Regions from separate parts of the Marinomonas sp. genome, predicted to be linked through region 2. Evidence: predicted binding sites of a transcription regulator. Region 2 holds the regulator's gene; each other region holds the start of a gene.
What was found. Region 2 encodes FNR, which switches genes on or off when oxygen is low (the NO sensors DNR and NnrR bind a similar motif). Its sites were predicted from a motif close to TTGATNTANATCAA; they were not measured.
Positions count from the first base shown of each region.

Region 1: a site for FNR is predicted at 5,302-5,315, ahead of ACO05V_RS09645 (cytochrome ubiquinol oxidase subunit I). Genes of this name have one in related genera too.
Region 3: a site for FNR is predicted at 2,566-2,579, ahead of ACO05V_RS01195 (cytochrome ubiquinol oxidase subunit I). Genes of this name have one in related genera too.

Region 1 covers NZ_OZ245329.1:2,028,188-2,039,197, reverse strand. The annotation lists gene ACO05V_RS09665 (amino acid ABC transporter ATP-binding/permease protein) at 1-509, opposite strand, end outside; gene cydD (thiol reductant ABC exporter subunit CydD) at 481-2,256, opposite strand; gene cydX (cytochrome bd-I oxidase subunit CydX) at 2,262-2,372, opposite strand; gene cydB (cytochrome d ubiquinol oxidase subunit II) at 2,434-3,570, opposite strand; gene ACO05V_RS09645 (cytochrome ubiquinol oxidase subunit I) at 3,572-5,149, opposite strand; gene ACO05V_RS09640 (alpha/beta fold hydrolase) at 5,512-6,435, shown strand; gene ACO05V_RS09635 (lysophospholipid acyltransferase family protein) at 6,553-8,346, opposite strand; gene ACO05V_RS09630 (hypothetical protein) at 8,349-8,813, opposite strand; gene ACO05V_RS09625 (YHS domain-containing (seleno)protein) at 8,839-9,279, opposite strand; gene ACO05V_RS09620 (NRDE family protein) at 9,299-10,039, opposite strand; gene ACO05V_RS09615 (hypothetical protein) at 10,042-10,596, opposite strand; gene ACO05V_RS09610 (D-alanine--D-alanine ligase) at 10,696-11,010, opposite strand, start outside.
Region 2 covers NZ_OZ245329.1:2,726,935-2,737,944, reverse strand. The annotation lists gene ACO05V_RS13095 (MaoC family dehydratase) at 1-100, shown strand, start outside; gene ACO05V_RS13090 (hypothetical protein) at 372-677, shown strand; gene ACO05V_RS13085 (CBS domain-containing protein) at 727-1,320, shown strand; gene tusA (sulfurtransferase TusA) at 1,393-1,626, opposite strand; gene ACO05V_RS13075 (alpha/beta family hydrolase) at 1,645-2,241, opposite strand; gene hemN (oxygen-independent coproporphyrinogen III oxidase) at 2,426-3,796, shown strand; gene fnr (fumarate/nitrate reduction transcriptional regulator Fnr) at 3,818-4,579, shown strand; gene ACO05V_RS13060 (adenine phosphoribosyltransferase) at 4,604-5,146, shown strand; gene ACO05V_RS13055 (YfaZ family outer membrane protein) at 5,219-5,782, opposite strand; gene ttcA (tRNA 2-thiocytidine(32) synthetase TtcA) at 5,793-6,632, opposite strand; gene ACO05V_RS13045 (SprT family zinc-dependent metalloprotease) at 6,752-7,231, opposite strand; gene ACO05V_RS13040 (RecQ family ATP-dependent DNA helicase) at 7,267-9,033, opposite strand; gene ACO05V_RS13035 (YecA family protein) at 9,130-9,774, shown strand; gene ACO05V_RS13030 (SpoIIE family protein phosphatase) at 9,801-10,952, opposite strand; gene ACO05V_RS13025 (STAS domain-containing protein) at 10,963-11,010, opposite strand, start outside.
Region 3 covers NZ_OZ245329.1:250,472-261,481, reverse strand. The annotation lists gene cydB (cytochrome d ubiquinol oxidase subunit II) at 1-918, opposite strand, end outside; gene ACO05V_RS01195 (cytochrome ubiquinol oxidase subunit I) at 918-2,372, opposite strand; gene ACO05V_RS01190 (ATP-binding protein) at 2,725-4,641, shown strand; gene ACO05V_RS01185 (sigma-54-dependent transcriptional regulator) at 4,628-5,992, shown strand; gene ACO05V_RS01180 (methyl-accepting chemotaxis protein) at 6,152-8,080, shown strand; gene xseA (exodeoxyribonuclease VII large subunit) at 8,147-9,493, opposite strand; gene guaB (IMP dehydrogenase) at 9,587-11,010, shown strand, end outside.

The sequences.
Region 1 (11,010 bases), 700 kb from region 2:
CCTATCGGCCACAATAATGTATTTGATACAAAATAGGCTAACACCATCACGCTCAAATACGCCAACACGGCATACATCCAAGGCATCATGACGACCAAAGGCCAGCGAATAATTTGATCCAGATCGCTCACCAAACGCTGCAATAAATCGCCTCGGCTTTGCTGGTGCAAGTTGGCAGAATCTTTCGCCACTCGCGTATCCCAAACCCAAAGACGCAATGTTTTTAACAAACCTAATAAATGGTCATGAGCAAACACTTGTTCGCCATAACGACCGGCAGTTCGCAAAATGGCCATCAATCGCACTAAGGCGCCGGGGGTAAAATAGTTAAAGCCTTGCGCAGCGCCAATTGCACCCGCTAAACCAGCGGCCGATAGGAACCAGCCAGAAATCCCCAACAAGGCAACACCTGCCAAACTGGCGATAACACCTAAAAATAATGGGAAGACAAATCCCCAAGGGTTCGCCAATAAAAGGCGTTTAAGCGATAGCTTGGATACGTTGCTCATGCAATCCTCCTTGGGTTAGAGTCCAATGTCTGTCAGCCCACGCAATAGGATGCGTATCGTGACTAACAACCAGCAGTGTTTTGCCTTTTGATGCCGTGTTTAGCGTGTCTAATACGGCGTTTGCCGTGTCTTCATCGAGCCCAGAACAAGGTTCATCCAACAACCATACATCCGCTTTTGACAACAAGGCACGCGCAATAGACAAACGCTGCATCTGTCCACCAGACAAGCCCGCCCCTAATTCAGTTAATTTAGTTTCTAGGCCATTGGGCAAGGCGTTAACGAACTCGGCACATTGGCTTTTTGCCAACGCCATATTTAGATCGTCTTCTGTTGGCGCATCAATGCCTAATACTAGATTTTGACGAATGCTGCCGTTTACCCATTCTGGAGTTTGTGGTAACCAAGCCAGACGTGAACGCCACTCGGCAAGATCTACTTGAGCAAACTCTTTTTCTTCAACAAAACACTCGCCTTGGTAACCTTCTTCAAAGCCTAATAAAAGATGCAATAAACTGGATTTACCCACACCGGATTCACCGCTAAGCCAAATACGTTCACCTTTGCGAATGTGATTGCTAATCGGCGCTAGACGAGAACGCCCTGCTTCTTGCCAACTTAATTTGCAGAAGGTTAATAGCGATAAAGGATGTGTTTTTACCACAGACAAATGAGAAGGTTTGGCGGCGGCTTGAGCGTCTTCTTTCGCTTGTGCTGAAGTTTTAGGCAAAGAGGTATTTAAAATTTCTAACAAGGCAGTCGCAGCTGCTTCGGCTTTTTGTTTGGCGTGATAATCGTTGCCTAACTGACGCAATGGCAAATAAAATTCAGGGGCCAATAACAGAATAAAGAAAGCGGTCGTTAAGGAAAACGGTGCCACGCCCTTCGACCAAGGTAAAAGCTCTATTAAGCCAAGCCCTAAATACAAGGCGATCATAGCAATAGAAATAGAGGCAAACAGTTCTAGGGTGGCCGTCGATAAGAAAGCCAAACGCAACACACCCATGGTGGTTTTTTGATAAGCACTGGCGGTTTGTGACAAACGGTCTTTTGCTTGTCCGGTACGACCAAGACGTTTTAATTCAGCAAGGCCTTGGTTTAGATCCATAAACTGATTAGACAACATCGCCAACACACTAAACTGTCGGCGATTCGCTTGGGCCGCTTTGTGCCCAACTAGTATCATAAAGAAAATAACCAGTGGCGCTGTCACCATAAAGATGGCAAAGGCGATCCAAGACACTGGCAACATGGTGAATAAAATCACACAAGGAATAAGTGACACCATAAACAACTGGGGTTTATAGCGACTAAAATAATCGTCTAACGCGTCGACTTGTTCGTAAACGCGTGTAGACAAGGCCGCATCTTCTTCGATTCTTAAGCGCGCTGGCCCAAGTTTGGTCAAATGCGACACAATTTTTTCTCGCAGTGAGTACCGAATACTTCGGCTGGCACTGGCGCTTAACCGCTCGCGCCCAAAACTGGACACGGCGCGGATAAGCAAGCCAGATAAAGCAAGTATGATTAGCGAAACAGAGAAAGCCCCTTCGATCACCATGTCAGAAAAGACATTGGCAAGCGACCACGCTTGTACAACCAAAGCAACCGTAAACACCACACCTAATAATTGAACAAGGCGATAGCGTTTTGATTGGCACCCTGCCCAGTCATTCAAAAACACCATTTCAGGGGTTTTCACTCTTTCTTGACGACGCGGTTTACGTGCTTTCTCTTGTTTAGACATAAGGCTTACTTTTGCTCCTCTTCGCCTTCATAACCATGAAACTCTAACCATATTGCATTAACAATTCCGAAGGCGCTGGCTAAGAAAACACCTAAAACCCAAGCAAAATACCACATAACTTTATCTCCTTTGTGAGGCGCTTAGCGCCTCACCATGATGAATTGATTAACAAACAGTTTAGTAAAGAGAGTGTTTGTTCTTCTCAATGTGTTCCTTGCTTAATCGACCAAACATCACTAAATGGCTCCACAAGGTGTAACACAAGACAATCGGTACAAAGATACATGCCACGATAAACATGATTTGTAGCGTATGTTGACTTGAAGTTGAATCCCACATAGTCAAGCTCATGCTAGGGAAAGAAGAAGATGGCATTAGGAATGGGAACATAGACCCACCCGCTGTGACGATAATACCAACAATACCCAAACAAGATCCTAAGAACGCCAAACCACCTTTTTGAATTCGACTAGCGAATGCAGCAAGCAACAATCCTACAATCCCAATCACGGGTGCCAACATTAGCAAAGGCACTTTACTGTAGTTTGCCAACCAAGCACCGGGTTGCATTTCTACTGATTTCATCAAAGGGGTAGTGACTTGATTACCATCGACAGCACTTATCATGACATAACCTGGAATGCCATAAGCCAACCAAACACCAGCAAGGATAAACAACACAGCACCAAGAACCGATGTCACGGTTGTCGCAGTGCTGACTCGGCGTAGTAAGTCGCCTTCGGTTTTCATTTGAAGCCAAGCACCACCTTGAGTCACGATCATCATCAAGCTAACCAAGCCGCAAAGAATAGCAAAAGGGTTCAACAAGCCAAAGAATGAGCCAGTATAAGTCACACGCATGTATTCATCGAATTGGAATGGTACGCCTTGAAGCAGGTTACCGAATGCCACACCGAAAATGATTGGTGGTACAGTTGAACCAAAGCCGATACCGAAATCCCAGTTTCTTCTCCAACGTGGTGTTTCTATTTTAGAACGATAGTCGAAGCCAATTGGGCGGAACCACAATGCAGCCAAGACAAGAATCATCGCCAGATAGAATCCAGAGAAAGACGTCGCGTACACTACAGGCCAAGCGGCAAATAACGCACCACCTGCGGTAATGAACCAAACTTGGTTACCATCCCAGTGAGGCGCGATGGAGTTGATCATCACACGACGTTCACTATCGTCACGGGTGATCACATTCAACAGACTGCCCACACCCATGTCGTAACCGTCGGCGATAGAGAAACCGATTAGCAATACGCCAATCAATACCCACCAAATGATTTTTAATAGTTCGTAATCCATCTTACACCTCTTGCGATTTAAGCTGATCGGTTTCTTTTTCTAGCGAGTAACGACCGGTATGCAAGCTAGAAGGACCTTGTTTAGAGAAGCGAATCATCAAGTACATTTCAGCAATAATGAAGGCTGTATAAAGTGCGATGATGGCTACAATAGAAATCCACAATTCCGCTTCAGACAAACCAGATGCCGCTAGGTTAACTGGCAAGATTTCACCAATCGCCCAGGGTTGACGACCATACTCTGCAACAAACCAGCCTGTTTCACAGGCGATCCAAGGCAATGGCAAACAGCACATGACAATTTTCAGGAAAGTACGATTCTGACCAATTTTACGACGTGCATTCTGGTAGAAGGCGGTAGCAAAGACGATCAACATAATGAAGCCACAGGCCACCATGATGCGGAATGAGAAGAATAACGGAGCGACTTGCGGAATACTGAATTCAACCGCTTGATCAATCTGCTGAGATGTCACTTTATTCATGTCTTCAGCAAAACCTTTCACCAAAAGACCGTAACCTAGATCGCCTTTTACTTTTTCAAAGTTTTCTTTGACCATAGGATCCGTTGTACCAGCACGTAATTCTTCTAGTAACTGATTGGCGTAGATACCGTTGATAATACGTTGACGGTTGTGCTCTTTCAGTTCTTTGATGCCTTCAACTTCTTTGTCGAGGGAACGCGTCGCGATCAAGCCCATTAGAGCAGGGATTTTTATCGCAAACTCGGTCTCCTGAAGCTCTTGGTTCGGGAAGCCAATTAATGTGAAGTCTGCTGGAGCCGCTTGAGTTTTCCATTCAGCTTCTACTGCAGCCAATTTCACTTTTTGCACTTCACCTAGTTCATAACCAGATTCATCACCCAATACGATAACGCTCAATACAGAGGCAAGACCGAAGGCTGAAGCAATTGCAAATGAACGGCGTGCAAAAGGCAAATCACGACCTTTAAGAAGGTAGTAGCTTGAAATAGCCAGTACGAACATTGCACCGGTACAATAACCCGCAGAAACGGTATGAACGAATTTCACTTGAGCAACTGGGTTGAAAACCAAGGCGCCAAAGTCAACCAATTCCATTCTCATGGTTTCGTAGTTGAATTCAGAACCGACTGGGTTTTGCATCCAACCGTTAGCCACCAAAATCCAAAGTGCAGACAAGTTAGAGGCAATCGCAACCGCCCAGGTCACTGCTAAGTGCTTCTCTTTGCTTAGTCGATCCCAACCGAAGAAGAAAATACCAACTAAGGTGGATTCTAAGAAGAAAGCCATTAGGGCTTCAATTGCTAGCGGCGCACCAAAGATATCGCCTACATAATGAGAGTAATAAGACCAGTTAGTCCCGAATTGGAACTCCATGGTAAGACCTGTTGTCACCCCAAGGGCAAAGTTGATACCAAACAACTTACCCCAAAATTTCACCATGTCTTTATAAACTTGCTTGCCCGTGATGACGTAAACCGACTCCATGATAGCAAGTATTACAGACATCCCTAATGTTAAAGGAACAAACAAAAAGTGGTACAAGGCAGTTAGAGCAAACTGGAACCGTGATAAATCCACTACCGCTTCGTTAATCATAATGACTTCAACCCATTCACTTGATTGAGAAAAAGGCGTTTGTAGACACTTTACTTTCCATAGTGCTCTTATTATCTAACGCCCACCGTAGCCTCAAACTATTCAAGGCTTACTATAAGGCCAGATTATGAGTGTTGTTGCGATTGGAAACATTGCGTTAGATCAAGATAAAGAGAGTGAAAAAAATAAGTAGTAAAAAAGATTAGCTTAATGAGCAAATAAATTGGTTCTAAAGGAATAACATAAAATGATAAGCACTCATTCGGATATAAATCGTATAATTACTGTCAAACCAAACACCTTATTAATGATCAGAAGATCCTAATTCCCTAAGCCTCTTCCTTATCCTAGAGCCTAAATCTATGAAATTAATGTCAAATGTGATTTATCCCGGCCTTAAGGTCTGCTTTATCGGTTCGTTAGCCACCTTGCTAACAGCTTGCTTTATGCCGAAAGAAATCAAAGAAAACGAAGCCATTGCCCTACAAGTAGAAAATACGCCTGGCTTAATTGAGCATCATGTCTTGTACATGAAAGGCCCTAATGGAGAATTTAAACTGCATTATGTCAGTAGCGACACCAGCACAAAGCCTCGTGATACCGTGGTGTTCGTACACGGAACGCCAGGGGATTGGTCATCTTTTGCACGTTACTTTTTAGAAGATACTTTCAAAAAAGACTTTCGCGTCATTTCTATTGATCGTCCCGGTTGGGGCAAATCAACCTTCGCGGGACCTTTTCCGACAAAACTGCAAACTCAATCGGACATGCTTGGCCCTGTTCTCAAAAATATTTGGGAACGAAACGGTAAACAAAAAATCATTTTAGCCGGCCATTCATTAGGCGCTTCTCTTGTGCCGCTTTTAGCTGCGAACTATACAGATTATGTGCGTGGTGTGGTGATTTTAGCTGGGGATATTAAACCGTCTCTAGCAGAAGCACGCTGGTACAACACAATATTAGACTGGACACCAAGTTTTCTCATCCCAGACATGTGGAACCATTCCAATTTAGAAGTACTTGACCTGACTAAGAGCCTGGAAGAAGCGCAACCTAAATTCGCCAGTTTGACCATGCCAATTACCATTGTGCAAGGCACCGATGACACCTTGGTGAATCCAAAGAGTATCGACTATGCGAAGACGCTATTCACCAAAAGTGATTTGAAAGTGGTATGGATTCAAGGCGCGAGTCACATTATTGACTTGCAACATCCCAACGAAGTCATTGAAGCCGTTCGCGACATCAATACTCGCAGTTCACAAGATAAAAACTCGACCCAATAACATTGGGTCGAGTTTATTAAAGAAAGTAAGCCAATAAAAAAGAGGCAATGAAATCCTTCTCCATTGCCTCTTTTTTTATACCCACACAGACAACGTTGGGCGTCGTACTAAAGCCGATTAATGTACATCAGACAAATACGCTTGCGCTTCTTCTCGCCCCATGTATTTGCCTAAAATTGACACAGGCACGTCTTTCAAATTCACCACAATCAAACCATCTAATGAATTATGAAACCCTGGATCGACATTAAAGCACACCAACTTGCCGTTCATTTTTAGGTACTGACGAATCAACACAGGCAGACCTTTTCCTTGCTCCATTCGAGATAAAACTTTTGAAAGCAAAGTCACACTCGCCAGCGACGACAACAAATTAGGCTGCCAGAATACTGAGCCACTGTTTCGTAGTGGCGTCGAAGGCATAACCAAGCTGGCTTTTTCTTTATCGTAATAATGGATCGACAAGGTCGCGGCAATTAACTGACGAGCGGTATGAGTGTAATCATTACTGATGCTCACAGGGCCAAACAAATGCGTGTATTTTGGATTGCGATAAGCAAAAGTGGCAATGCCTTTCCAAAGCAACAATAGAGAGTTCAAGTTTTTTTGATACTTAGCGGCGACAACAGATCGACCCATTTCAATGCTGTTATCTAAGCTATCAATAAACGTTTGGTCATAGTTAAACAAACTGCGTGAATACAAGCCTTCTAAACCATGCGCTTCGATGAGCTTGTCCACCATTCCCATTCGATAAGCACCAACAACTTCTTTATTAACGTTATGCCAAACGAACAATTGATGGTAATAACCATCGTATTCATCAATGTCGCAGGCTAAACCACTTCCTTCCCCCACGGCACGGAAGTTTTCTTCACGAATACGACCGATTTCTTGGATTAACTGAGGAATAGATTCTGTCGGCGCACAGTAAACACTGAAATCACCTTGTTTCAGCAACAGCATTTCGTCCGCTAAGCCCGCGATTTCTTCCTCCAGCACGATAGGATCAAGTGGCGCGATAATCGGTAAATCCTGACCGCCTTGCTGACTGCTAAATTCCTGAGCATTCTGAGGGCTCATCAAATAGGTATTTAGCCGTAAATAACTGACAAGATCTTGATTGCTCTCGAACTGACTCACTTCCGAGAAAGGTATGGCACTGCCAATCGAAATTTCAATGATAGAAGCTTTTTTGTTTAGCAGCTCTCGACCCAACATCGCAGTGCGCAACAAAGGATGAATGCGACCGGCGCTGTAAAACAACTCGCTGTTTTTGCCATTGATAAAAATAGGCACCGTTGTTGCTTCGCTGCGCTTTAAGAAATTAGCAACGGATTGGCTCCATTCGATGTCTGCCAACGTGCGTTGCTTTTTGTTCTGCCCTGTTCCTTTAGCGATTTTTGGGTAGGTAGAAACTTCTCCCGCAGGAAAAACAATCAGTACACCGCCCTCAGCTAAATGTCGATGAGCATCACGAATGGCTTTAGCATTGGTTCGTTGGGCAGACTTGCCACCAAACACATCAACACCAATAAACAAATCACTGATTTCAGGTAAACGTTTAAGTAACTCATTGGCCAGAACTTTTACATCCGTTCGAACTTGTCCTACTAAATCCGCCAACACCACACCTTCAATCGCCCCAAGTGGATGGTTAGCAACGATAACCACCGGGCCTTCTTGAGGAATATTATCAAGGCCGCCTTTAGCGATGGAATAATCAATGTTCAATGTGTCTAAGGTGTAACGCATGAACTCAAAGCTGGTTTGACTACCCGGCCGCTTTTGATACATGCGATCCAGCTTTGCAAGCCCTGTCGCCCATTCAACGACGGATTCCCCGATACCAAACGGCGTGACTCTTGGCAAACGAAAAGGACTTGCTACACGAGAAGAACTGGCCAACATAATTATGCTCCGTGATTAACGATATTACGGGCGATTTTATTCAATGTACCTTGCGGGTTTTGAAAGTCACGAATCGCTAAAAATGCCCCGCTCAACCAGACAAAACAAGCCATAGTAAACAACAAACCACCATCGTTTCCGATAACTTCACCCGCTTCGCTAAACTCTGGCATAACCACACCAAGCGGCGTAAATAGATGGAAGAAAATCGCCCCGGTCATAATGCCCATTGCCATTAAAGCACCAAGACCATGAAAACGAGTAAACAGTAAAATAGAAGCAATCAATTCAGCAACGCCGATGATATAGCCGCCATAATTACCAAAGAATCCCAAACCGGACCAAGCCCCCAATACGCCAAAGATATAGTCCGTTTCGTAGGAACCGGTGAATTTAAAAAACAACGACTGCACAAAAACGAAAGCGATAAACACAGTTGGAACATATTTTATTAAGGATTGTTTCATTTTTTCTTAACCTTACTTATTAATATTATTTGCTAATGAGTTTTGGCCAATTAGCATCGGCTTGTTTGATATGCAAAGCCGGATCTTGATCCCACTTGTGTTTAATATCGTCGTCATAGTTGAGATAAAGCTTGCCATCAACCACCGCCCATTCTTTAGGATCGGCAGAGGCAAAATCATTTTTGGCAGACACCGCCCAAGCACAATATCCACCGTACTGAGGCGCGTATTTCTCTGGCTCTGCTTTAAACATATCCAAATGCTCTTGGGATACGAAATACCAATCTGCGCCTTTGTATTTCGCTGTAAATTTGGCATTGCCTTCGACTGGCTTGTGGTCCGTAAAGTACGCCACTGTATCGTACCCACTCAATGCCTTACTACTAAAATAACCTGTATAAATTTCATCTTGCGCAAACGCCAGACTGCTCATAAAAAAGGCTACAAATATCATTAAACGCTTCATAACAACTCCTAAACTGCTATTAAAAGGGAACACCAACAAGGGAAACCGGTTTTACTAAAAGATACGTCCTTGCTGCCAGAGACTCTGGCGTTAAATGAGAGCAAGGCGATCCCGGCACATAGCTCATTTTCATATTGTCTTTTGAGACTTGAATACGCGTAAAACTTACCGTTTCAGCATCCTCTCTGTGCATACAAACAGAAAGGTGCGACTGCTCTGGATGATGCTGAGCATGGAACACCAACAAGCCTTCCGCTGTTTTTGTCGTTTCCTCTTCATACACTGACCGCCGATAATGAGAGACTTTATCTAACGCCACAGCAGAGGAGAAATGCGGTGAGACCGCGTCACTAATCTGCACATTTTTGCCATCCCATTTAAACTCTCGAACCTTGGCATTTCCCAACTCAAACGCCAATAAGGTAAAAGGCGCGAACTGCTCAAGAGTAAGCAGAGCGAAATGGCGTTCAACTTGTGAGGTACTCACTTCGCTAGACAAACGCTTAAGCAATTGACCACGACTAATCAGCTCGCCTTGAGGAGCAATGCCCTGATAATTGTTGAGCAAACACAAAGACAGACCGTACTCATTCAAGCTAATCCAACTGCCTTTACCGACAGGGTCCACTGGCATCAAGACGTCTACGCCTTGCTGGGTAAAAGTTTGGGGGGGCAAAGCTGGAGCGCGAGTTTTCTGCTCATCACGATTAAAAAACACCTGATAGCCAGCCTCGTCTATCCACCAAGACACTGAACACATAACTATTGGCCTCGTAAAAAAGTAGCCGTGGCTGGGGCAATGCCAAAATCATCGGCAATGGCTTTACCCAAAAGGCTAGCGCCGACTTTCACCATGGCAAAGTGATGATTAGCGTGCAGTGCCGCAAAGGTAATTTCTCGTTCTAATGTGGACGACATCAAACAAGCTTGCTTCTGAGACACAGACACTTCAGTCATAATGTTGACCATTCTCTTAAGATCTTTCTCTGACAAACTTGTTAACCAATTTGTTAAGTCAGCAATTTCCGCCAAAGCCACTTCACGAGAGGTTTCCACCTTATGACCACGACGACGTTGGTTATAATCAATCACAATGCCGGCATGAGAAACGGCCTGAAATACATCGAGCCAATGACGAAAATGTTCACCAATAGTGCTGCTCACATGAGGTTTGAGCGAAGCTTGGTAATCCGTATCGTCTAACATTTCCAAGCAACTCGATGCTTGGGCAAACACCTCAAGACAGCCTTGTATTGTCGGCGCGTAAGCAAAGAGTTGCGCCGCTTCGACCTCTCGTTTTTTTAACACTGAATACATAATTAATTACCTTCTAAAGAAAACCTTTCACCATCACCTTGTGACTAGGCATCTCTTTTCTGTCTTGATAAACCTATATTTTTTCGCAAATACCAATTCTTAATCCGTACTTGGATAACGCTCCGTTAATGCTTTCTCTTCTCGCCATGCGGTTAATAGAGAACGTATCGTTGGCGACTTCAAACCACGCTTTTTGTGTAACGCACCGATCTCAAACAAAATTCGATACTGTTTTAATAAAGTACTAAAGATCTCAGATAGCTTGGTATTACGATCCCAAATATGCGTGGCTTCACTGCTCGCGCCATTCATTTCTAAAATGGAAAATTTCTCACCTGCCATAAAGGATTCAATGTCGGCAAATTTGATGTCCAAACGGCCGTAGTAGTAACCATCCACGTCTTTTAGAATCTC
Region 2 (11,010 bases):
TATTAACGAACGCCGTCGCCGAGCGACGCTAAAAACAGTGTGTGAATGTGACGGAAAAGTGGTTGTAACAGGCGAAGCAACGATTATGCTTCCAGCATAAACTGCTTACAAAACAAAGAGCTGAATTTATAAAGAGCATTGTTGTTAAACAGCAATGCTCTTTTTTTGTCGATGTGTGTCTGACACTCACTTCATTAAAAAGGTCATGAAATAAGCTATTACCTGTGCTTTGGATTGAGCTCCCTTATTTGCATCACAATTGTTAGTCAAAGTGTTTGATCGTGAAAAAATGCGGCATTTTGTAAAAAAGACTGGGATTTAAGCAGGAGCAAGCCTATATTTATTAGATAGAACAAGGACTAGGTGTTGCCATGAAAATTCAATTGCTAATGATCATTGCCGTAATAGTGTCGTCTTTATTGACGATATCTCAGCGCGCCAATGCTCAAGAGGCAAATCAATTTCGTTGGCTGGAACCTAATGTAGAGCAAAAATGTGACGAAGTCGTTGTCCCAGATCAAGGCAATGGTTCAGACAGCGGTTGTGTCATATTTATTCGGTTTCGCACCCAAGTTTCTACTTTAACTCCTACACCTTTTCTACATTACCGCTTACCCGTTATTACTAAAATCAGTGGTAACATCAACCCAAGAGCCCCGCCTGTTTCATTGATATAACTCACCCAATATCTGTCTATATTTTTTATTATTACGCTGGGGATTTATCATGAAAACATTAACTTACGTATCTACAAAAGACGTTAACGCTCTTACTTGGCCGGCCACTACAGAAAACATAAATCTTTATTCTCCTGCTTTATCCGTTTTTACTGATTTCCAGACCGCGGGTCCACGAGTGATTGAATCTAATACTCGTGCTGATGAATTAGTTCAGTTGATGAGAAAAGAACATGTACGCATGAAAATCGTAGTAGATACTGACAATCACTTTGTTGGCGTTATTAGTCTTGAAGATTTATCTGAAGATGTGTTTATCAAACAAGTGGCTAATGGCTTTCAACGCTCAGAGTTGATGGTTGCTGACTTGATGAGGGCGAAAGAAGCATTGCTTGCCCTATCTTACACATCCCTTAAACATTCAGATATCGAGTCACTCTTGTTTAGCCAACGAAATAATAAACTACAACATTTGCTTGTTATTGATGAAGGCACGAAAGCAATACGTGGCTTAATCTCGTCTAATGATGTTGCTCGCCAGCTACGGTTAGATATTGACGTTGCATTTTCTAGCTTTTCGCAGACTTACCAAAGCGCTGTTCTTGGTCAAAAAGATCAATCTAAAAAGCTAAAAGTGGCTTAAGTTAGCCAAAATTAATTTTATCAACCCATTAAAACCCCAAATTATATATAATTTGGGGTTTTAATGCTCAAACTAGGCTTCTTTCTTTTCGATCCAATAATAATAAATATCCCCTTCTTGCTCACGCTTAATAAGGTTGTGACCAAGAAATTGGCAGAATTTAGGGATATCTCTTGTCGTTGATGGATCAGTTGCAATAACCTTTAGTACATCTTTTGCCAAAAGTTTTCGCATCTCTACATGAAGCATCATAACGGGTTCGGGGCAAAGTAAATTTGTTGCATCAAGCAGCGCTTGGTGTTCCATAATATTTCTCTCAATAAGTTAAGCTTCGGTTTCGATATTCTTTTCTAGCCAATTTTTGGTGTAGGCTGCTATTTCTAAAATCGTATCTTCGATACTGGTATTGTATTTTTTTAAGGCTTTAAAGTCATGATCTGCACCTTCTACCCAAATAATGTCTACATTCTCTGGTAAGGATTGCTGACTTACCCACTCATAGGAACCAAGTTGATCCCTAGTCCCTTGAATAATAAGGCATGGCGATTTTAATTCATCAAGAAAAGCAAGACGGTGTTTTTCAGGCTTTCCTGCCGGATAGAAAGGAAAACCATAGCAGACGATAGCCTTCACCATAGGAAGATCCGAGAGTTGTGTAGCGACTCTCCCACCCATGGATTTTCCTGCGACAATACAGTTTTTTTCATTCGCAATGCACTCGGCATACTCAGGAACAAGAGTGGTAAACCTCGGTGGCGGCCTTTTCTTTCCGGTACGTTCTTGTTCTTGCATGTATGAAAAAGTTACTGGTATGACAACCTGTTGTCGTTGCTCGGATATAGCATTGCAAAGCAGTGTTAAAAAAGTGCTGCTGTGACCTGCGCCAGCACCGTGAGCGAGATAAAAAGGAAGAGGATTCATGTCCATAAGAGTCAGAAATGTTATTAGATCAGAATAGGAAGACGGTTAAAACCTTGCTAGAGGTATTATTGCCGACAATGCAGGAAAAGGTTTTATCTACAGTATGGAAATCCTTGATCTGGGTCAGCAAATGGCTTTTCACTAAAGTGTAAACTCCTATTAGAAATTTTAATAGGAACACATCATGATTTGGGATTCTTCACTTATTGCTAAGTACGACCTATCTGGGCCTCGCTACACATCTTACCCAACGGCACCACAATTCGACTCAAGTATTAGTAAAATTGCGCTTATCGATAAGATGTTAATGCCTTCCGAAGCACCTCTTAGTCTATATTTTCATATTCCGTTTTGTGCTCATCTTTGCTATTACTGCGCTTGCAATAAAATTGTGACTAAGAAGTATGAAAAAGGTGCTGAATACGTTGAGTTGCTAGGTGAGGAAATGAGATTACGCAGCCTCATGCTCGATCACACTAGAGAGGTAACTCAGTTGCATTTCGGTGGCGGCACACCTACTTTTTTAACAGAAGAATTAATTGATGTGCTGTTTGACAATATTCAACAACATTTCAATTTAATTAACGACGGAACACAAGATTATAGTATCGAAATAGATCCTAGAGAAATTAGTCGATCTAAGCTGAAATTGTTAACTGAAAAAGGAATTAATCGAATTAGCATTGGTGTGCAAGACTTTGACATCAAGGTACAAGAAGCTATTCACCGGGTTCAGCCTATCCAGATGGTAGCGGATCTAGTTGTAGATGCTCGAGCACTAGGCATTAAATCCATTAATTTCGATCTGATTTATGGTCTACCTTATCAATCAATTGAAGGTTTTAAAAAGACACTAGATCAAGTGGTTGAATTATCGCCAGAGCGAATATCGCTTTTTAATTATGCTCATCTACCGGATCGGTTTAGAGCGCAAAAGCGCATTTCAGATGAAAGTCTACCATTATCAAGCATGAAGCTTGACTTGTTAAAAATGAGCATCGAGCATTTGATCTCTGCTGGTTATGAATATATCGGCATGGACCATTTTGCGAAGCCGACAGATAGTCTGGCAATAGCGCAAAAACAAGGCAAGCTACAGCGTAACTTTCAGGGCTATACGACGCATGCTGGTACCGATTTAGTCGCTTTTGGAGTTTCTGCTATCAGTGATTTAAATGGTGTTTATATTCAGAACCATACAGACTTATCAATTTATAGGAGTAGTATTGAGAAAGGTCAACTGGCAATCGCTAAAGGATATATTAGCGATCTAGATGATAGAATTCGACATCAAGTTATAATGACGTTAACTTCACAATTTGAGTTGAACGCTGCTAGCATTGAGCAAAAATACAATATTCGCTTCTTTGAATATTTTGCTGAAGAGGTACAAAATCTAACACCCATGGTGGAAGATGATATGTTGGATATTAATCGTAGTGGAATGCAGACCACTATTAAAGTGACAGAACGCGGTAGATTACTAATTCGCTGTATTTGTATGGTTTTTGATAAATATCTTAATAGCGCCATAAAATACTCAAAAGTTATATAGATCGAGATCAGGGAGATTCAAATGTCAATGACACACACACAGTCACGATTCAATAGTACGCTTACTTCGCAGTGTCAAAACTGTAGCTTAAGTGCTCTTTGCCTTCCAATTGCATTGGCAGATGAAGATATCAATCGACTAGATCAAATTATTGAGCGAAAAAAGCCACTTAAAAAAGGCGAATTTTTATTTCGACAAGGTGATGCGTTTGATTCCGTTTACGCTGTTCGCTCCGGCACTTTAAAAACGTTTAACATCACTTCAGTTGGTGAAGAGCAAATCACGGGGTTTTATTGCCCAAGTGAACTAGTTGGTTTGAGCGGCATTGATTCAAACGTCTACCCTGTTTCTGCAAAGGCGTTGGAAACCACAACAGTGTGCGAGATTCCTTTTAGCCATCTTGAAGAGTTATCTTCACAGATTCCTTCTTTGAAGCATCAAATATTTAAGGTGATGAGTCGAAAAATATCCGACGACCAACAGATGATGGTTTTGTTGGGGAAAAAGAATGCGGATGAAAAAGTCGCTTCTTTCCTATTGAATCTATCTAATCGATTCAAAAAACGTGGCTATTCAGCGAGCTCATTCCGTCTATCCATGTCTCGCGGTGAAATTGGTAATTACCTTGGTCTGGCGGTTGAAACGGTTAGTCGAGTTATTACTCGTTTTCAAAAAAATGAATTAATACATGTTGATGGTAAAGAAATAGAGATAATTGACTTCCCTGAAATACAAAAACTCGTTGGGGTTGCCAGTGACTGTGGTAAAATCGCGCGCATTTAATTAATAAAATGAGGCTCTACTGGAATGCTTTACGACGATTTTTACGTTAAATCACTGATACAAACAATAGAAGACTGGCCTAAGCAAGGCATTAGCTTTAGAGATATCACCCCCATTTTTAGTGACCCTAAAGGAATGAGAATGGTTGTGGATGCTTATGTGCATCGCTACATAGCTAGTGATATTACTCACATAGCATGCATCGATGCTCGTGGCTTTTTGATTGCCGCTGTTTTGGCTTATGAACTACAAAAGCCACTTATCTTGGTTCGTAAAAAAGGTAAGCTTCCAGGTAAAACGATTTCACAGAAATACGCATTGGAATATGGTGAAGCCGAGCTAGAGATTCAAGAAGGCGCAGTTAAGGCGGGTGATGAGGTATTGTTATTTGATGACTTGATCGCTACTGGCGGCACTCTATTGGCAGCAATTAAACTATTGACCAATCAAGGCGCTAACATCAAAGAAGTGGCAGCTATTATAGATCTGCCTGATCTAGGTGGAAGCCAGAAGCTGAGAGATAATGACATTCCCGTTTTTAGCCTATGCGCTTATGATGGTGAATAATATCGTTATATAAATAAAAAAGGTGGCTTTCAAGCCACCTTTTTTATTTATCAAATTGCTACACTTTGCAGATTAGAAATCTACAGTTGCACCAATAGCAAAGCCATTATTTGCTTCTTTGCGAGTATCGTTGTCATAAATAATCTCTGTTTTGCCATAACTAATAAAGGCTCGTGCATTTCGCATAGTCATGTACTCTGCACGAAGCTCGTAGACATACATGTGATCAAGGTTAGTGAAAGACAAAACCTGAGGTGCGTAATATAAAGAACCAAAGATACTTAGACGGTTTGCTTGAGGAAGTGTGTAGCGATACCAGCCACCTAAAGCAAGAGCAACAGATACATCATCGTTATCTTTTAGGTCAGCATCTACACCGTACAATCGCACTCCAAGACCAACCTGCAATGGACCGCTGGTATCTGAATCTTCAACGCCCAAACCTATATGTGCGGTAGTGACACTTTTGTCTTTATCATAGGACATTCCTGCACCTATTCCAAAAGTTCCCATATTGAAATTCAGGCCACCTTTCACGGTCTCATTGGTTAATGCTACATCAGCAGTTGAAGCATTAACGATTGACGATCCTAAAATACCGACGGCTAGTAATAGGGTTTTATGAGTAAAGTTCATTTCTATTATCCTATAATGAAATAATATTTAATCGGTCAAAAGCCGCTGGCGACTGCTTCAACCCTTTAAAGTCGAATAAGTTTGTGTCTGCTAAGTGAGATGGTACTACATTTTGTATAGCAGAGAACATTGTCTCTGTTCTTCCTGGAAATTCTTTTTCCCACTTCTGCAACATATCCTTTACAACCTGCCGCTGTAGATTCTCTTGTGAACCACAAAGGTTACAAGGAATAATTGGATATTCCTTCATTTTAGCGAAGGCTTCAATATCCTCTTCCTTACAGTAAGCTAGAGGGCGAATAACGATATGCTTTCCATCATCGCTTAATAACTTTGGCGGCATAGATTTTAATTTACCACCAAAAAACATATTTAAGAACAATGTCTCAAGAATGTCATCTCTATGGTGGCCAAGCGCAATTTTAGTTGCCCCAATTTCTTCTGCGAAACCGTACAAAGAACCTCGGCGCAAACGAGAGCATAAGCCACATGTGGTTTTTCCTTCTGGCACGATCTCTTTTACAATACTGTAAGTATCACGTTCTAATATATGAAAATCCACTCCTAGCTCTTCCAGATAAGCAGGTAAAATATGCTCTGGAAAACCGGGTTGCTTCTGATCAAGATTTACTGCAATGATACTGAAGCTAATAGGTGCGCTAGCTTGCAGATTTCGCAAAATCTCCAACATAGTGTAAGAGTCTTTTCCTCCAGATAAACACACCATAACCTTATCACCCTCTTCAATCATATTGAAGTCAGCAATAGCTTGGCCAGTTAATCTGCGAAGGCGTTTTTGGAGCTTATTCAGCTCTAATTTTTCTTTAGGTCGAGTAGATAAATCCATCATAAATACGCTATAAACAAAACGCGCCTATACTACTATAAGGAGGCAACTATCGCATTAAAAATGGACAATATAAGACAAAAGTAGGTAAAAATTCACTTTCTATGTATTTTTAAAGGTAGTCACTTAGTTTTGTTTATAAATTGTAATGTTGTGCGACACTTTTTGCAGATATACTCAACACCTTTCTGGACCCTGGTGTGGCGTTGTTTAGTAAATTGGTGCTTTTGACAGGAGCAATGGTATTCGTAGGCTTGCTTTTGCGGAGGGACATCAAATGTATGCGTTCGGCTGGGGCGAATACCATACACTTTTAACATAACTGCTTGCCATTCTTTTCCATGGGGCTTTACCGTATTACCATAAATTTGAAAAACAATAATGTGAGCGACTTCGTGCGGCACAACAGTATCTAAGAATTCGACAGGATTTTGTTGATACATAAATTGATTAAATCGCAATTCATTTTTATGCAAATGAGCTGTACCGGCAGCTCGGCCTCTTTGCTTTAAGTTACAAGCTGAGCGCTTAAACCTATTGCCAAAGAAAACATCGGCTTTATCAAAACACTCATTGGTCTTCTGAATAACGATGCTCAACACATCTTCTTCGTCAATTAAGCTTGTCTGTCGAGAGCTTAAGGACATAATGCAACGGCCTCTTGTGAATCCACCTCATGGAGGATTTTGATGAGTGTTTCAGCAAAACCTTCCACTTTTTCTTTTGATAATCCAGTTAAACGACTTATTGACGCCACAGAGTTCGGTTTATGCAAACAAATTAACCTAAGTTGAGTGTCGCTTAAGTTGATCTGACCGTGACTGTATTTCCAAGCCAATATTTTATGCCAATTTATACTGTCTATTGCAAGGTGCTCTTCTTGGAGAGCCGGGTAATAATGCTCAGTGGGAATAATAATTTGAGTTTTCCCCTGTAGCACGCTCCGCGACTTTTCGTTTATATGTACGGTAAATACACTAAATGCGCCAAGTGTTATGTACTCATATGCAATTAAGTGCCTGATGACAGATTTCCATTGCACCTCACTTAGTTCTTTGCCTTTGCCAAATAATGGTAGAAATTCAGCATTGATTGAACTGACAGGCTTGGTTTTTTTCCCAAGTAAAATTTGGATAAGCAATGAAAAAGGTTGCAGCCCTTTGGTATGATAAATCAAGGATAAAAGCTTCTGACTGGCTGTCGTCATGTTTTGTTCAGATTTGTTAGAAAGGCAGCGATCACAATGCTGACAAGCTGGAATGCTCTCATCAAAATGTGATAGTAAATTTTGTCGTCTGCAACCTCGCCCTTCTAAAATTCGAAATAAACTGCCTAAATGTTGTATTTCTCTTTCTGCAGCCAAAGGCTGTAATGCCGCCAACTGTTGTGCTTGCAGCATATCTTGCAAACCATATAGCAATAGGGCCTTTGCGGGCTTTCCATCACGTCCAGCTCGTCCTACTTCCTGAAAATAGGACTCTGGGCTGCTTGGTAAATCTAAATGAACAACAAATCTTACATGAGCAATATCAATCCCCATGCCATAAGCAGTGGTTGCCACCATAATTGCGCCTTGTTGCGCAGAAAAAATCTTATGATGCTTTTGCTTATCTTCTTCTGACATGGCTGCGTGATAACTCATGCTTGGCAGTCCAAGTCCGCTTAACCAATTTGCAAGCTCTTCGGTTTTTTTCCGAGATCGGCAATAAATAATCCCTGTTTCGCCGGGCACTTCATGGTGTAGAAAGTACAAGATTTGCTGTTTGGCTTTTCTTTTTTGCGCTATTTGAATCTTGATATTAGTTCGATCAAAACTGTTGCGTAATACCAAGCAATTTTCAAGTTGTAATGACTCTTGAATCGTCAGCATAGTTTTTTGATCGACTGTTCCTGTAAGAGCAATAATAGGAACATCAGGAAACGAATTTTTAAGCTGGCCAAGCTGGCTGTATTCCGGTCTAAAAAAACTTCCCCACTGAGAAATACAATGGGCTTCATCAATGGCAAACAACGAAATATCAAAGCTATGTAGAAATCCTATAACCGATGGCTGAACAAGCTTTTCTGGCGATAAATACAACAGATCAATATGCTGATGTCGTAAGGCCCAAACAAGATCATCTTGTTCGCCAGGGTTCAACGTAGAATTCAGAAACTTGGCTCGAATACCTTTTCTATTTAATTCTGCTACTTGTTGGGACATAAGAGACAGTAAAGGGCTGACGATGACGGCAACGCCATTCCGCATCAGTCCAGCGGCTTGGTAAGCTAAAGATTTCCCGCCGCCAGTTGGCGCAGCGAGTAAAACGTCTTGTCCTGCGTATAAGGCATCGATCGCCTGTTCTTGCAAAGGACGATATTCAGAGTAGCCTAAACGTGAAAGTGTGTGCTTCTTTAAATTCATTTGTGAATTATCCCTTAACGCCGCACTTTGTGCATCGATTTTTCACCTTCTTTTCGCTAGAATCAGTGACTTAATTTGTATTAAGGAAACATTTGCATGGCACACCAACCTCTTGATGATCTTGAGTTAGAGACGTTAGAAAGTTTTTTGGAGTCGGATCAAGTTCATGAGGAATGTCAGAACTTTGTTATGGCGCATGGCTTTTTGACGGCATTGTCTATTTGCCCGGTTCTGACAGCCGAAGATACATGGCTGCCGATTATTTTTGAAGACACACCACAATTCGAAAATGAGAAACAAGAAAAACAAATCCTTCAGTATCTATCGCGTCTTTTTGTTGATATTCAAAAAGAACTAGAATCGGAAGATGGCTTTATGGTGCCTTGTGAGCTTGAAATGGGCTCCTCTCCTGAAGAACTAAGCGAATTACAGGAATGGGCGACCGGCTTTATGGAAGGCGTCTTCATGACAGAAAGCCACTGGTTCGAGTCTGAAAAAGAAGAAGTTGTTGCTGAGCTTTTACTGCCAATTATGGTGGCATCTGATTTGTTTGATGATGAGGAAGTGGTTCAAATTCGTGAAAGCGAAAAACTCACTAATTCGTGTATTGCTCAAATACCAGAAGTCGTTACTGATTTGTTCCTAGTGCTTCGTACAGAGCCTGAAAAACGCCCATTTCCAAAGGCGCAACCTAAAACGAAAGGCAATAACAACAAGAAAAAAGGCGGCAAAAAGTCTTAATCTAAATCGCCCTGCTTGTGACCTTTTTATTGCAAGCAGGTACTTCTTAGTGCCACAAGAGTAATATCATCAAGTTGCTCTGATTCTCCTTGATACTCAGCCAATTCTCTCTCTATATTTTGTTGTGCTGCTATTAAGCTGCTTTCGGCATAAATTCTCGAAATGAGAGCTTTAGCTTGATCGCCCCCAAGCATCTCATCCAGACAATTTTTAAGTTCCAAAACCCCATCGGATACAATAATCAAAGTATCTCCAGCGTTTAATTTATTGCTTTGTAAATCGGCTTCAAATTCATTAACTGAAAGAATTCCCAGTGGCATGTGGTTGGATTGCAAATAATCCACTGAACCATTAGAGCGCCTAATAAACGCATTTGGCATTCCGCCGCCCCAGTAAGTAATTTCACCACCTTGCTTCATAAGCATTAAGTAACCAGCACAAAACATGTAATCGGGCAATATACTAAAAAGGATTCGATTGATCCGAATTGCTAGTTCATTTACGCAGATCAAATCGTCCACGGCATCAAAGAATGTTTGCATGACAGGTAACGCCCCAATAGAGGCAGGCAAGCCATGGCCTGTGAAATCCCCTACAAAGACAAGACGAGCACCATCGGAGCGGGTTTTGACCAAAGCTAGGTCACCATTAAAACTAGCAGCTGATAACCTAGTAATAGCTACTTGTTCAGAGTTTTTTTCGCTGCGAGTTTGGATATGATCAAGAACCTGGTGAGCCATTTCGTGCTCTCGCTCTATCATTGTTTGATAGAAGGTTAGTGCTTTGTTTTTACGGTACATTTCTTTCATAAGTTCAACATGACGCATATGCGTTTTAAGTCGAATATTGAAAAGCACCTCATTAAATGGCTTTGGGATAAAGTCATCGGCACCAGCCTTAAAACACTTATCCATAACTGAATCAGCAGTATGAGAAGCAAGAAAAATCATCGGAACAAAACGACTGCCTGATAAGAATTTTAGTTTTTGGACCAGATCATAACCGCTCCCACCCTTCACGATTACATCAAGAGTAACTATATCGGGAGCATAGCTTTCGAAGGCAAGAATAGCCTCCTCATAACTTGCCACGCTTTTTACTGTAACACCTTCTTTCTCTGCGCATAACGAAATAATCTCGCGGTAAACTGGTTCACTGTCTACGCATAATAATTTCATTTGTTAGCCTTTATTGAATGTCAAAGCGTTTATCAAAACGAGAGATCATGAGAATATT
Region 3 (11,010 bases), 2.5 Mb from region 2:
ACCTGGCAGTAAGAAGAGCAAGCTGCTGTCTGGCGATGCGGCTTCCATAAAGGTTAATTGTCTTGGTATCAGATATGGAAACAAACCGACCACAAGACCGGCAAAACCCAGTAAGAACAGCGTTGCGGCATACCAAAAAGGTCGACCTTCATGATGAACGGTTCCTGTAGCGTGACTGTTTAAATCTCTCCAAGCCAAAACAGCGACCACCAAGGTGATAATAGGCAAGGGCGATAACCACAAGAAATTGAATCCCGAAAACCAACGCTGACGAATTTCAACTTGGCTTGCTACCGTCCACACACTGACGATCACCATGGCCAAAATCGTGATCAACAAGAGTCGTTTACCTAACTTAGCGGCATGTTCTTGAATGCGTCCACGACTTTTCATAAACAAATAACAAGCGGCTAATAAAGCATAGCCAGCCATTACGGCAAACCCTGTTAGGATAGAAAAGGGCGTTAGCCAATGCAGGCTGGATAAGCTGTCGACACCGACTGGCACGCCTTGAACGATTGAGCCTAGCAACATGCCTTGGCAAAACGCCGCGATGGCAGATCCCGCGCTAAAGGCGAAATCCCAATAAGGTCGAGAGGTATCGGACTTAAAACGATACTCGAACGCCACGCCACGAAAGATCAAAGCAAACAGCATCAGCATGATGGGCAGATAAAAGGTTGAGGTAATGCCAGCATAAGCGGCTGGAAACGCCGCAAACAACACCACGCCACCAAACACCAACCAGGTTTCGTTTCCATCCCAAACGTGTGAGATAGAGCGCATTAAATGGTCGCGCTCGCCCTCTTGGTTAAACCAAGGGTAGAGAATGCCGATCCCTAGGTCGAAGCCATCGAGTAACACGTACATAAAGATGGCAAAGCCTAAGACAAGGAAGTAGAAAAGAGCCAAATCCATCATTTATCTCCTTGTTCTATTGTTGATTGATCTTTTGTTTTCAAATCTGTCGATTGTTGTTCTTGAGTAGTTAGCGACTTCACCCAAGCCAATGCGTAGCCCGGCGCTTTCATGCCAATCAGTTGCTGCTCTAGTGCTTCCATAGATGGCGGCCCTTTCTTAATCAGCTTGCGCATGAAGTAGAGGTAAACACCAATCAGCAAACTGTAAATGATCACAAACATGGTCAAAGTAAAGAGCACACGTTCTGGAGGAAGTGGCGATACAATTTCGGATGTTCTAACAAGGTTATAGACAATCCAAGGTTGACGACCGATTTCCACTACATACCAACCTGTCAGTACTGCAATGACACCCATAGGGGTAAATAACGTTACGAGAGATAGAAACGCTTTGTTTTCATATAAGCGGCCTTTGCGGCGTAACAATAGCGCGAGCGCTGCGATACCCATCATGCCAACCCCAATACCAACCATGACACGGAAAGACCAAAACACTAACGGCACATTCGGTCTGTCTTCTGGCGGTACCGCTTTTAAGCCTTGCACTGCGCCATCCCAAGAGTGAGTCAGGATCAAGCTACCAAGGTTTGGAATACCGACTGCATAATCATTCGACTCGGTTTTCATATTCGGCATAGCGAATAACAATAACGGAACATTTTCTTCTTCCGCTGGCCAAATGCCTTCCATCGCCGCCAATTTAGTTGGCTGATGTTCTCTTACGTTTAAACCGTGCATATCACCAATCCATGCTTGCAGAGGCGTTAACACCAAGGCAAACCACATGCACATGGACAAGCCTTTTTTCGCAAAAGGAATGTTTTTCTTTTTCAACAAGTAATAAGCACTAATACCAGCCACCACGAAAGTCGCGGTAATTAATGACGCAACTAACATGTGAGTAAGGCGATAGGGCATAGATGGATTAAAGATCACTTCCATCCAGCTTTCGACTTCAAACTTACCATTGATGATCTTGTAGCCTGTTGGTGTTTGCATCCAAGAGTTTGCAACAATGATCCAAAACGCTGAAATCCAAGTACCTACCATAACGGTGAGCGTGGCGAAGAAATGCAGCTTGCGACCAACACGTTGCCAACCGAACAGCATGACACCAAGGAAACCGGCTTCCATGAAGAAAGCAGTCAGTACTTCGTAGGCCATCAATGGCCCAAGCACCGCGCCGGTAATCTCCGAGAATTTGGAAAAGTTAGTACCAAACTCATAGGACAAAACGATGCCAGAGACTACGCCCATGCCGAATGTAATGGCAAAGGGTTTGATCCAAAATTTGGCCAACTGCAAATAGTAAGGGTTGTGTGTTTTAAGCCATAAGCCTTCCCAAATGGCAATTAGCGTCGCCAAACCGATGGTGATGCTGGGGAAAATAATGTGAAAGCTCACAGTAAAAGCAAACTGTATGCGAGATAAGATGGCGACGTCGAGGTCCATAATGGCTCCCTTGGGAATCAATAAGCGTTAAGAGATATATAGATAAGGTTAGGCGTTTCTCTTAACTCTTAGCGTACGCATTTGCTGCAAAGCCAGAGGCAAAAGTGCTAAACCTACAATGCTAAAAAGCGCGATGATTTCGGTCATTAAAAAGCCAGTATTCATGATGCTTGTCCTATAAGTTGATAATAGTTTGATATAAATCAAAGATTGCTTTTAGTAGAGCAAAGGACAGGCCAACTATTAGTAAAATTTATAGCATTGATTTTAAAGGGAAAATTTATATTTTTGCTTGTGGTGTAAAAAGAGTTTACGATTTTCTCACTTTTAGGTGTAAACGAGGTTTACGATTTTGACGCTTTCCTTGATGTTTGAAGTTGCCATGCTTGTGACGAGCGTGTGCGGCGTATTGGTTGCGGTTTGGTTATTGTGGCGAGCGCGAAAGCAAAGCGATCTACAGACCTTGGCAGGTTTCGCCATCATGATGGCGATTTGGTGCTTCGGGCATGTGGTTTTGTTCCAAGGCTACGAGCAAATTGGTATTCATATCATTCTGGCTAACCCGTTGATGCCGACCTTCTTCTTACACTTTGCGATTCGTTTTGTAAACTCAGGCTCGGTTAAAGAGCCGATGCTAGAGCGCTTATATCAAGTGGTGCCTTGGTTTTACCTGACCAGTTTCGTAGTGGTTTTACAAAGCTGGTGGATCGGCGCTGGAGATGCGATCAGTACGCTAGACACGCGTTCATTTTTTATCTTTACCGAGGCAGGGACGTGGAATCTTGCTTATACGGTATTGATCGGCATCTTGGCTCATGGCGTGCTGTTGTTTGGCTGGTATCGACATTCTGGTAATAAGAAACGCTCTATTCTCGCCATGTTTGGTGTGGGGGCTTGGGGCTTGTTGTTGGCAACCAGCTTTGTATTTCCCTCTTTTGGTATTAGCTGGTTTCCTTATCCTATGTTACTGCTGCCAACTTATTTACTGTTGTTGGTCTACGCGGTGGTGCGCTATCAGATTTTATCAGTGAATGCGTTTGCCAATCGGGCCTTGCTTTGGGTGGCCATGATGTTGGTTATTCTCTGCGTTATCGCGGTCATCAGCGTGGTGTCTGGACGCATCGGTTTGCAGGCGCTAGCGAATGTTCCCAGTTGGCAGCTTTGGTTGTATTCCTTGTTTATCTTGGTCGTCGCGGCGGTCATTTATCAGCCTTTGAGTCGCTTGGTTTCTCGGCTTATTTACCCCGGTGCGTCATTGAACGAAGCGGTGTTGGATACCTGGTCAACGCAATTAAAAGAGGCGCAAGATTGGCCGCAACTGATCGCCATTGGTGAACGTTTACTTTCTCTACAGATAAGGCGTAGTGTGGCAATTCAGCTACAAAGCTCTGCTTATCCTGTTCAGGAACAGAATGACGCCTTGGCAATTCGAGTGTCTCGGTCAGATTCTGATTGGCACTTTGTATTAATCGGTTGGGAAGATGCCAGCCCTGGCATGCGTTTGACTGCTGAGGTGTTTGCGTCCTTGTTTTCGACCAGTTGTGGTTTGCTTGAAAGGTCGCTGGCCTTGGCTGCGGCAGAACGAAAACGCATGGACGAACAGCATCTGGTTGAGTTGGGCAGTTTGTCAGCAGCAATGGCCCACGAGCTACGCAATCCACTTAATATAATTTCAATGGCGGCCTATGACGCGCCAGCCGAAACGCGTCAGTATATTCAGACTCAGCTTAAACGCGCCGATCGTTTGGTGAGTGATATGTTGGTGTATTCCGGTGGCTTGACGTTACAAGTTGTCGCTACACCGTTACGATCTTTAATAGCGAGTATTCTGGCGCAGGCTCAGCTAGAAGGTGTGGCGGTTGAGCTAGATATAAATGAAACAATAGAGCTGGATGCTGACCCACAACGATTACAACAGGTGTTTATTAATCTGATCGATAACGCTGTGTCTTTTTTGCGCAATATGCCAGATGGCAAGTTATCTATTGAAGCTAAAGAACAAGATCAACAGATAGTCATCCAAGTGCATAACAACGGGCCAGCAATCGACTCAAGTCTACAAGGTGAGGCTTTGTTCCAACCCTTTGTGACTAAGCGAGCAGGCGGCAGTGGTCTTGGTTTAGCAATAGTACGCCGTATTGTTGATGCCCATGGTGGCAAGATTTGGCACCGCTCTGATTTGGCTTGGTCGGTGACGTTTGAACTTATTTTACCTCGCCATTTTTCTGGCGCTGCGATTACAAATAGAGAATTTCATGACTCAAAATAAAATATTACTAGTTGACGACGAACCAGCTTTTCGTGAATTGGCTAGCCGCTGGTTGGCGAATCAAGATTACCATGTCAAAACGGCGGGAAGCCTAGACGAAGCGCGGAAAGCGTTGGCGTCGTTTGATGCGGATTTAGTGCTATTAGACTTGTCCATGCCGCCGCATTTTGACCCGCAAGTCACCTTGAATGCTATGGACGATTTTGCTGGTCGTCCGGTGATTATTATTACTGGCCATGCGGATAGGGATTTGGCGCTTAAAGCCATTGAACTTGGCGCATGGGATTTTATTGCCAAGCCTATTGACCCAGATATGTTAGCGGTTGTAGTGCGCCGAGCGATCACCAAAACCACCTTAGAACGAGAGCTGACTCAGCTCAAGCAAGTTAGTAATTCCTCCCAAGGTGCGTCTGCGTATATCGGTCATTCGATGAGTTCGCAAAAGGTCAGGGCGCTGGTGGAGCGAATCGCACCGACGGATGTACGGGTCTTGGTGACTGGGCCATCGGGAACCGGTAAAGAAGTCATTTCGCGTACCTTGCACGACTTGAGTCATCGCGCAGCCAAGCCGTTTGTTTCTGTGCATTGCGGCGCGATTCCAGCGGATTTATTAGAAAGCGAGTTGTTCGGTTACGTGAAAGGCGCGTTTACTGGGGCGGAAAAAGACAAGGTAGGTTTATTGAGTTTGGCCGATAGCGGTACTTTGTTCTTGGATGAAATCGGCGAAATGCCATTAGCCATGCAGGTCAAGTTGCTGCGCGTGTTGCAGGAAGGTACCTTCTTTCCTGTGGGAGGACGAGAGCAGAAGCACATCGACATTCGAGTGATCTCTGCGACCAATGCAGACTTACTTGAAAAAGTCCGAGAAGGCAGTTTTCGAGAAGATCTGTATTACCGCATTAAAGGTGTCAATATTGAAACCCAAGCGTTGTCGGAGCGACTCGAAGATGTTCCTGTGTTACTACAGTCATTTCTACAGCGCTTGCAAAGTCAGCAAACTAAGCAATTACAGCTCAGTCCTGAAGCGGTGCAATGGTTCCGAGATCAAACATGGCCCGGTAACGTGCGGGAATTGAAAAATGCGCTGGAAAGCGTCGCATCTATTTGTCCGCAAGGGCAAATTACCATGGAAGATATTCAACTATTGTACCCAAGTGGCGAAAAAATTCGCCCAACGTCGGTTAATTTACCAACAAGTGACGCTTCGCTGGATGAGCAGGTGCGTGACCTTGAAATTCGTTTGATTACCCAAGCCTTAGATAAGAATCAAGGTAACCGCACCCAAGCCGCCAAACAACTGGGTATTTCTCGGCAAGGGTTGATTAAGAAAATCGAGCGCTATGGGTTGTGAAGATTCTCAGAGATGAATTTTTTCTTGATGGGTGTCAATGTTTTCGATTATTAATAGCTTTGTTATTTACAATCAGAAAATTGTTTTGTTTTTGTCATTAACTGAGGTGTAGTATTTGACGATAACTTTACAATAAGAATGAATAATAAGGACGTTATTATGAAGTGGCAAAGTCTATCCATTAGAAGTCGCATGTTCTCTGTGCTTGCTGTGTTGCTTGTTGTTAGTACTGTTGTTTCTGTCAGTACTCAGGCTCTTTCCACACTAGACACAGAACTAGAACAGTTAAAAAAAGAAGTTTTACCAACCCATCTCAGTAATCTAGCTTCGCAAATCAGTACAGAAATTACTCCGTTAATTACAGCCTCTCATTTGATGACAAACGACAACTTCGTTGAAGATTGGGTGAGTAAAGGCGCGCCAGATAACCAGATTGCGTTTATAGCAGCTAAGCTGAAATCCGTGAAAGAGATCGCAGGAAGTGACTCGACTTTTTATGTATTAAATGGCCCAAATGGTTTGGAATATTTTGGCTATGAAAAAGACTTTTTTAGGACGCCGCTATCAGACTATCCATACAAAGAGTTTTATCCAAACTTCTTGGCTACGGGTCATGACTATGAATTGAATTTGCAGTATGAAAATTCGATGCTGTTTATTAACTATCGTAGTGATTCTATAGATCCGAATACCAATAAACCTTTTTCGGTAGCTGGCTTAGGAATTAATGCCGATAAGCTGATTAATATGGTTCAGAAGCTCCAAGTCGGTCAGCAGGGCCGTGCGATGTTGGTAACAAGTGATGGTGTGATTCAAGCGAAAGGCGATTCTCCATTTATGGAGTTAATCGACAAAAATCATATTGTTAACCTATTGGGTAATAAAAGCGAGGTGGTGTTGGATGATGTGACCATTAATGGACAGGTCTTTTATCTTGGTTCTTTGTGGGTTCCAGTGTTAGACAGGTTCATTATGCTCGCGGTGCCGAAACAGCAGATCATGACGCCGATTTATTCACAGTTACAGAATGCGTTTCTCTACTCTATCGTTTTTATTCTAATTTCTCTGCTCATTCTTCATTTCGTTATTGGCTCGCTGACTCGTCCTATTGTCGCTATTGGCAAGGATGTTCGTTATGTTTCTGATAACTTAGATCTCAATTATCAAGTTAAAAGTTCTGACAAGGCTGAAATTGGTGATTTGGCTGATGCGGTTAACTCCTTGCTATCAACTTTGAAAAGTTCGCTTTTGACTGTGAATGATGCCGTTAAAACGACCGATGGTGCTATTGCTGGTTTGCATCAACAGGTGGATGAACTTTCCCAAGCCTCTGAGGCTGAGAAGCAATCTGTAGATCAGATCTTTAACTCTACCCAAGACATCACTGAGCAGAGTGCGCAGGTAAAAGATTTAGCCACCAAAGCGGGTGAGTTGTCGGATCAAAGTAATGCGGAGCTTCAGCAAGCGAATAAAGAAGTTCAGAGTAGTTTGCTTTTCCTAGAGGCGCTCGAAGTCGATATGTTACAAAGCAAAACCAGTTTGACCGAGTTGAATGACAACATAGAGAAGATTGTCTCTGTTTTGGATGTGATCAGCTCAATTTCAGAACAGACCAATTTGCTTGCTCTTAATGCGGCAATCGAAGCGGCTCGGGCGGGCGAGCATGGTCGCGGTTTTGCGGTAGTGTCGGATGAAGTTCGTATGCTTTCGCAACGAACCAGCGAATCCACCAATGAAATTCAAAGTATCATTACTCAGCTGAGAAGTGCATCGACTCAAGTGACATCACAGATGGATGTTGCCTGTGAGAAAAGTATTCAGACCCTAGACAGTCAAAAGCTGGTGTCAGAAAAAGTAAATACGCTTGATGTCTTCTTGCAGCAACTATTCGATATGAGTGAGCAGGTCGCCGAGCGGGCGGGTATTCAAAATGCTTCTGTGGAGGATATTAACCAACATTTATCTATGTTGGCGGCACAAAGCGAGCAGACAGCCGAATTATTCAATCAAAGTCGAGCAGCAACCAATGCCATTGGTGAAGAGATGAGACACTTAAAAGATAAAGTCGAGTTGTTCAAAGTGACGTGATGGCATTTAATGGTCTGTACCAAGTCTTATTGATTGAGCTTGGTACAAACTTACTGGAGCATATTGTTAGCTTTGACTTGATGTTACGTCACACGAAATGACTCCATCCTGCACCCTTACCGAAACAGCATCACCATTTTTAACGTCCTTGACGGAGCGAATCACTTGCTTGTCTTTTGATGCAATGGCGTAGCCTCTAGCCAAAGTATTAAGCGGGCTGACAAGGTTGAGTTTGTCGACGATGCGTGCAAAGGCTGTTTGCTTGTTGGTTAGGGTGTTGCTTAATGCGCGAGCAAGGCGAGCATCGATGTCTTTGAGCTTTTGTCTGTCCTGATCGATACGGCGAGTCGGGCTGTTTCTTTCTAGGCGATGAGCCAAGTTAGTAGTTTGAGTTTGTTGCTCTAATATTTTGCGCTGCATGCTTTGTTGCAAACGGCGTTTGAGTTGTTCAAGTTGATTTTGTTGTTGCTCGATTCGCTCTTTTGGGTGGCGAATACGCTTGGTCATAAAGTCGAGCTGTTGTTGGCTTTGTTCGAGAATGCGTGACATGCGTCGAACGAGTTGCTTCTCTTGCTGCTCGATTTGTCTAATTAATTGATTACGATCTGGACTTAAAAGCTCGGCAGCAGCCGTTGGTGTGGCGGCTCGTACATCGGCGACAAAATCAGCAATAGTGAAGTCTGTTTCATGACCTACGGCAGAAACAATAGGCGTTTGGGCAGCAAAAATGGCGCGTGCCAAGGTCTCATCGTTAAAACTCCATAAATCTTCCAATGAACCGCCACCGCGACCGAGGATAATCGCGTCAAAGTGTCCGCTGCCATCGGCTCGCTGTAATTGTCTTAAGATGTTTTTGGCGGCATCTTGGCCTTGTACCAAAGAGGGTAGAATCGTCAGTTCGGTTAACGGAAAGCGACGACGAAAGGCAATAACCATGTCTCGCACTGCTGCACCAATGGGGGAGGTGATGATGGCAACACGCTCAGGCTTGGTGGGCAGTGGTTTTTTGTGTTCCGACGCGAACAGGCCTTCGGCTTGTAAGTTGTTTTTTAGTCGCTCAAACGCTTTTTGCAATGCGCCTTCGCCAGCAGACTCCATGCTTTCGACGCTGAGTTGGCAGTCGCCTCTTGGGCCGTAAAAAGTGACGCGAGCACGTAGACGAACCATGTCGCCATCTTTGGGTTTGAAGCGTACAGCGGCATTTTTGCCTTTAAACATGGCACAGCGGATTTGAGCCTTGTCATCTTTGAGGGAAAAGTACCAATGTCCTGAGCCCGGCTTGGCGAGATTGGATATTTCACCTTCCACTAAAATCCACGGCAAACTGGCTTCAAGTAGTTGTTGTATTTGTCTATTTAGCTGAGATACGGTAAAAGCCGTTTCTTGTGACGCAGAAGTTGTAAAGTTTTTCATCAATCTCTCGTGGTTTTGATTTACCGAATGCAACTAAAGGAGTAGAATTACTTGCCATCTTAACACCCTTGTTGGCATTGGAAACTCCCCATTATGTTACGAATCGTGCAAGAAGCTTTAACGTTTGACGACGTATTGCTTATCCCCGGCTATTCCGAAGTTCTTCCTAAGGATGTTAGCCTCAAAACGAAAATCACTAAAGACATTGAGTTAAATATTCCGCTTACGTCTTCAGCGATGGATACCGTTACTGAACATCGCATGGCGATTGCTCTGGCTCAAGAAGGTGGCATAGGCATTGTGCACAAAAACTTGACCATTGAAGAGCAAGCTCGTGAAGTGCGTCGTGTTAAAAAGTTCGAAAGCGGCATCGTTCGAGATCTTGTTACCATCAATTCTGAAGCCAGCGTTCAAGAGCTAATGGATTTGACTGCGGCGAATAGCATCTCAAGTGTACCTGTTGTTAAAGGTTCTGACTTGGTTGGTATCGTAACCAGTCGTGATGTGCGCTTTGTTAAAGACTTTGACAAAAAAGTCTCTGACATTATGACACCAAAAGATCGCCTTGTTACGGCGCTTGAAGGTGCATCATCTGGTTCTATTCGCAAGTTGCTGCATGAAAATCGCATTGAGAAAGTGTTGATTGTGAATGAGCAATTTGAATTACGTGGCATGGTTACTGTAACCGATTTTAATAAAGCCACTACTTTCCCTCATGCATGTAAAGACGATCAAGGTCGCTTACGTGTTGGTGCCGCTGTTGGTACTGGAGCGGATACCGCTGATCGAGTTAAAGCTTTGTCTGATGCTGGCGTTGATATCATTGTTGTTGATACGGCTCACGGCCATTCTAAAGGCGTTATTGATCGCGTTCGTTGGGTAAAAGAAAACTTCCCTCACATTCAAGTTATCGGCGGTAACATCGCAACAGCAGACGCGGCAATTGCTCTAGCGGATGCGGGCGCTGATGGCGTGAAAGTAGGTATCGGTCCAGGTTCTATCTGTACCACTCGTATCGTTGCTGGTGTGGGCGTTCCACAAATCAGTGCGGTAGCGAATGTTGCTGAAGTAATGAATCCACGTGGTATTCCTGTTATCGCCGATGGCGGTGTGCGTTTTTCTGGTGATATCAGTAAAGCGATTGCGGCTGGCGCGAGCGTTATCATGGTTGGTGGCTTGCTTGCTGGTACAGATGAAGCGCCAGGTGAAGTGGTATTGTTCCAAGGTCGTTCATTTAAAGCATACCGTGGTATGGGCTCGCTAGGTGCGATGTCTCAATCTCAGGGTTCAAGCGATCGCTACTTCCAAGATTCAAGCAGCGTTGAAAAATTGGTGCCAGAAGGTATTGAAGGCCGCGTGCCATCAAAAGGCCCAATGGCGGCGGTTATCCATCAGTTGATGGGCGGTGTGCGTTCTTCTATGGGCTACACCGGATCACCTGATATTGAAACTATGCGTACTAAGACTCAGTTCTCTAAGATTACGGGTGCGGGTATGCGTGAAAGTCATGTTCATGA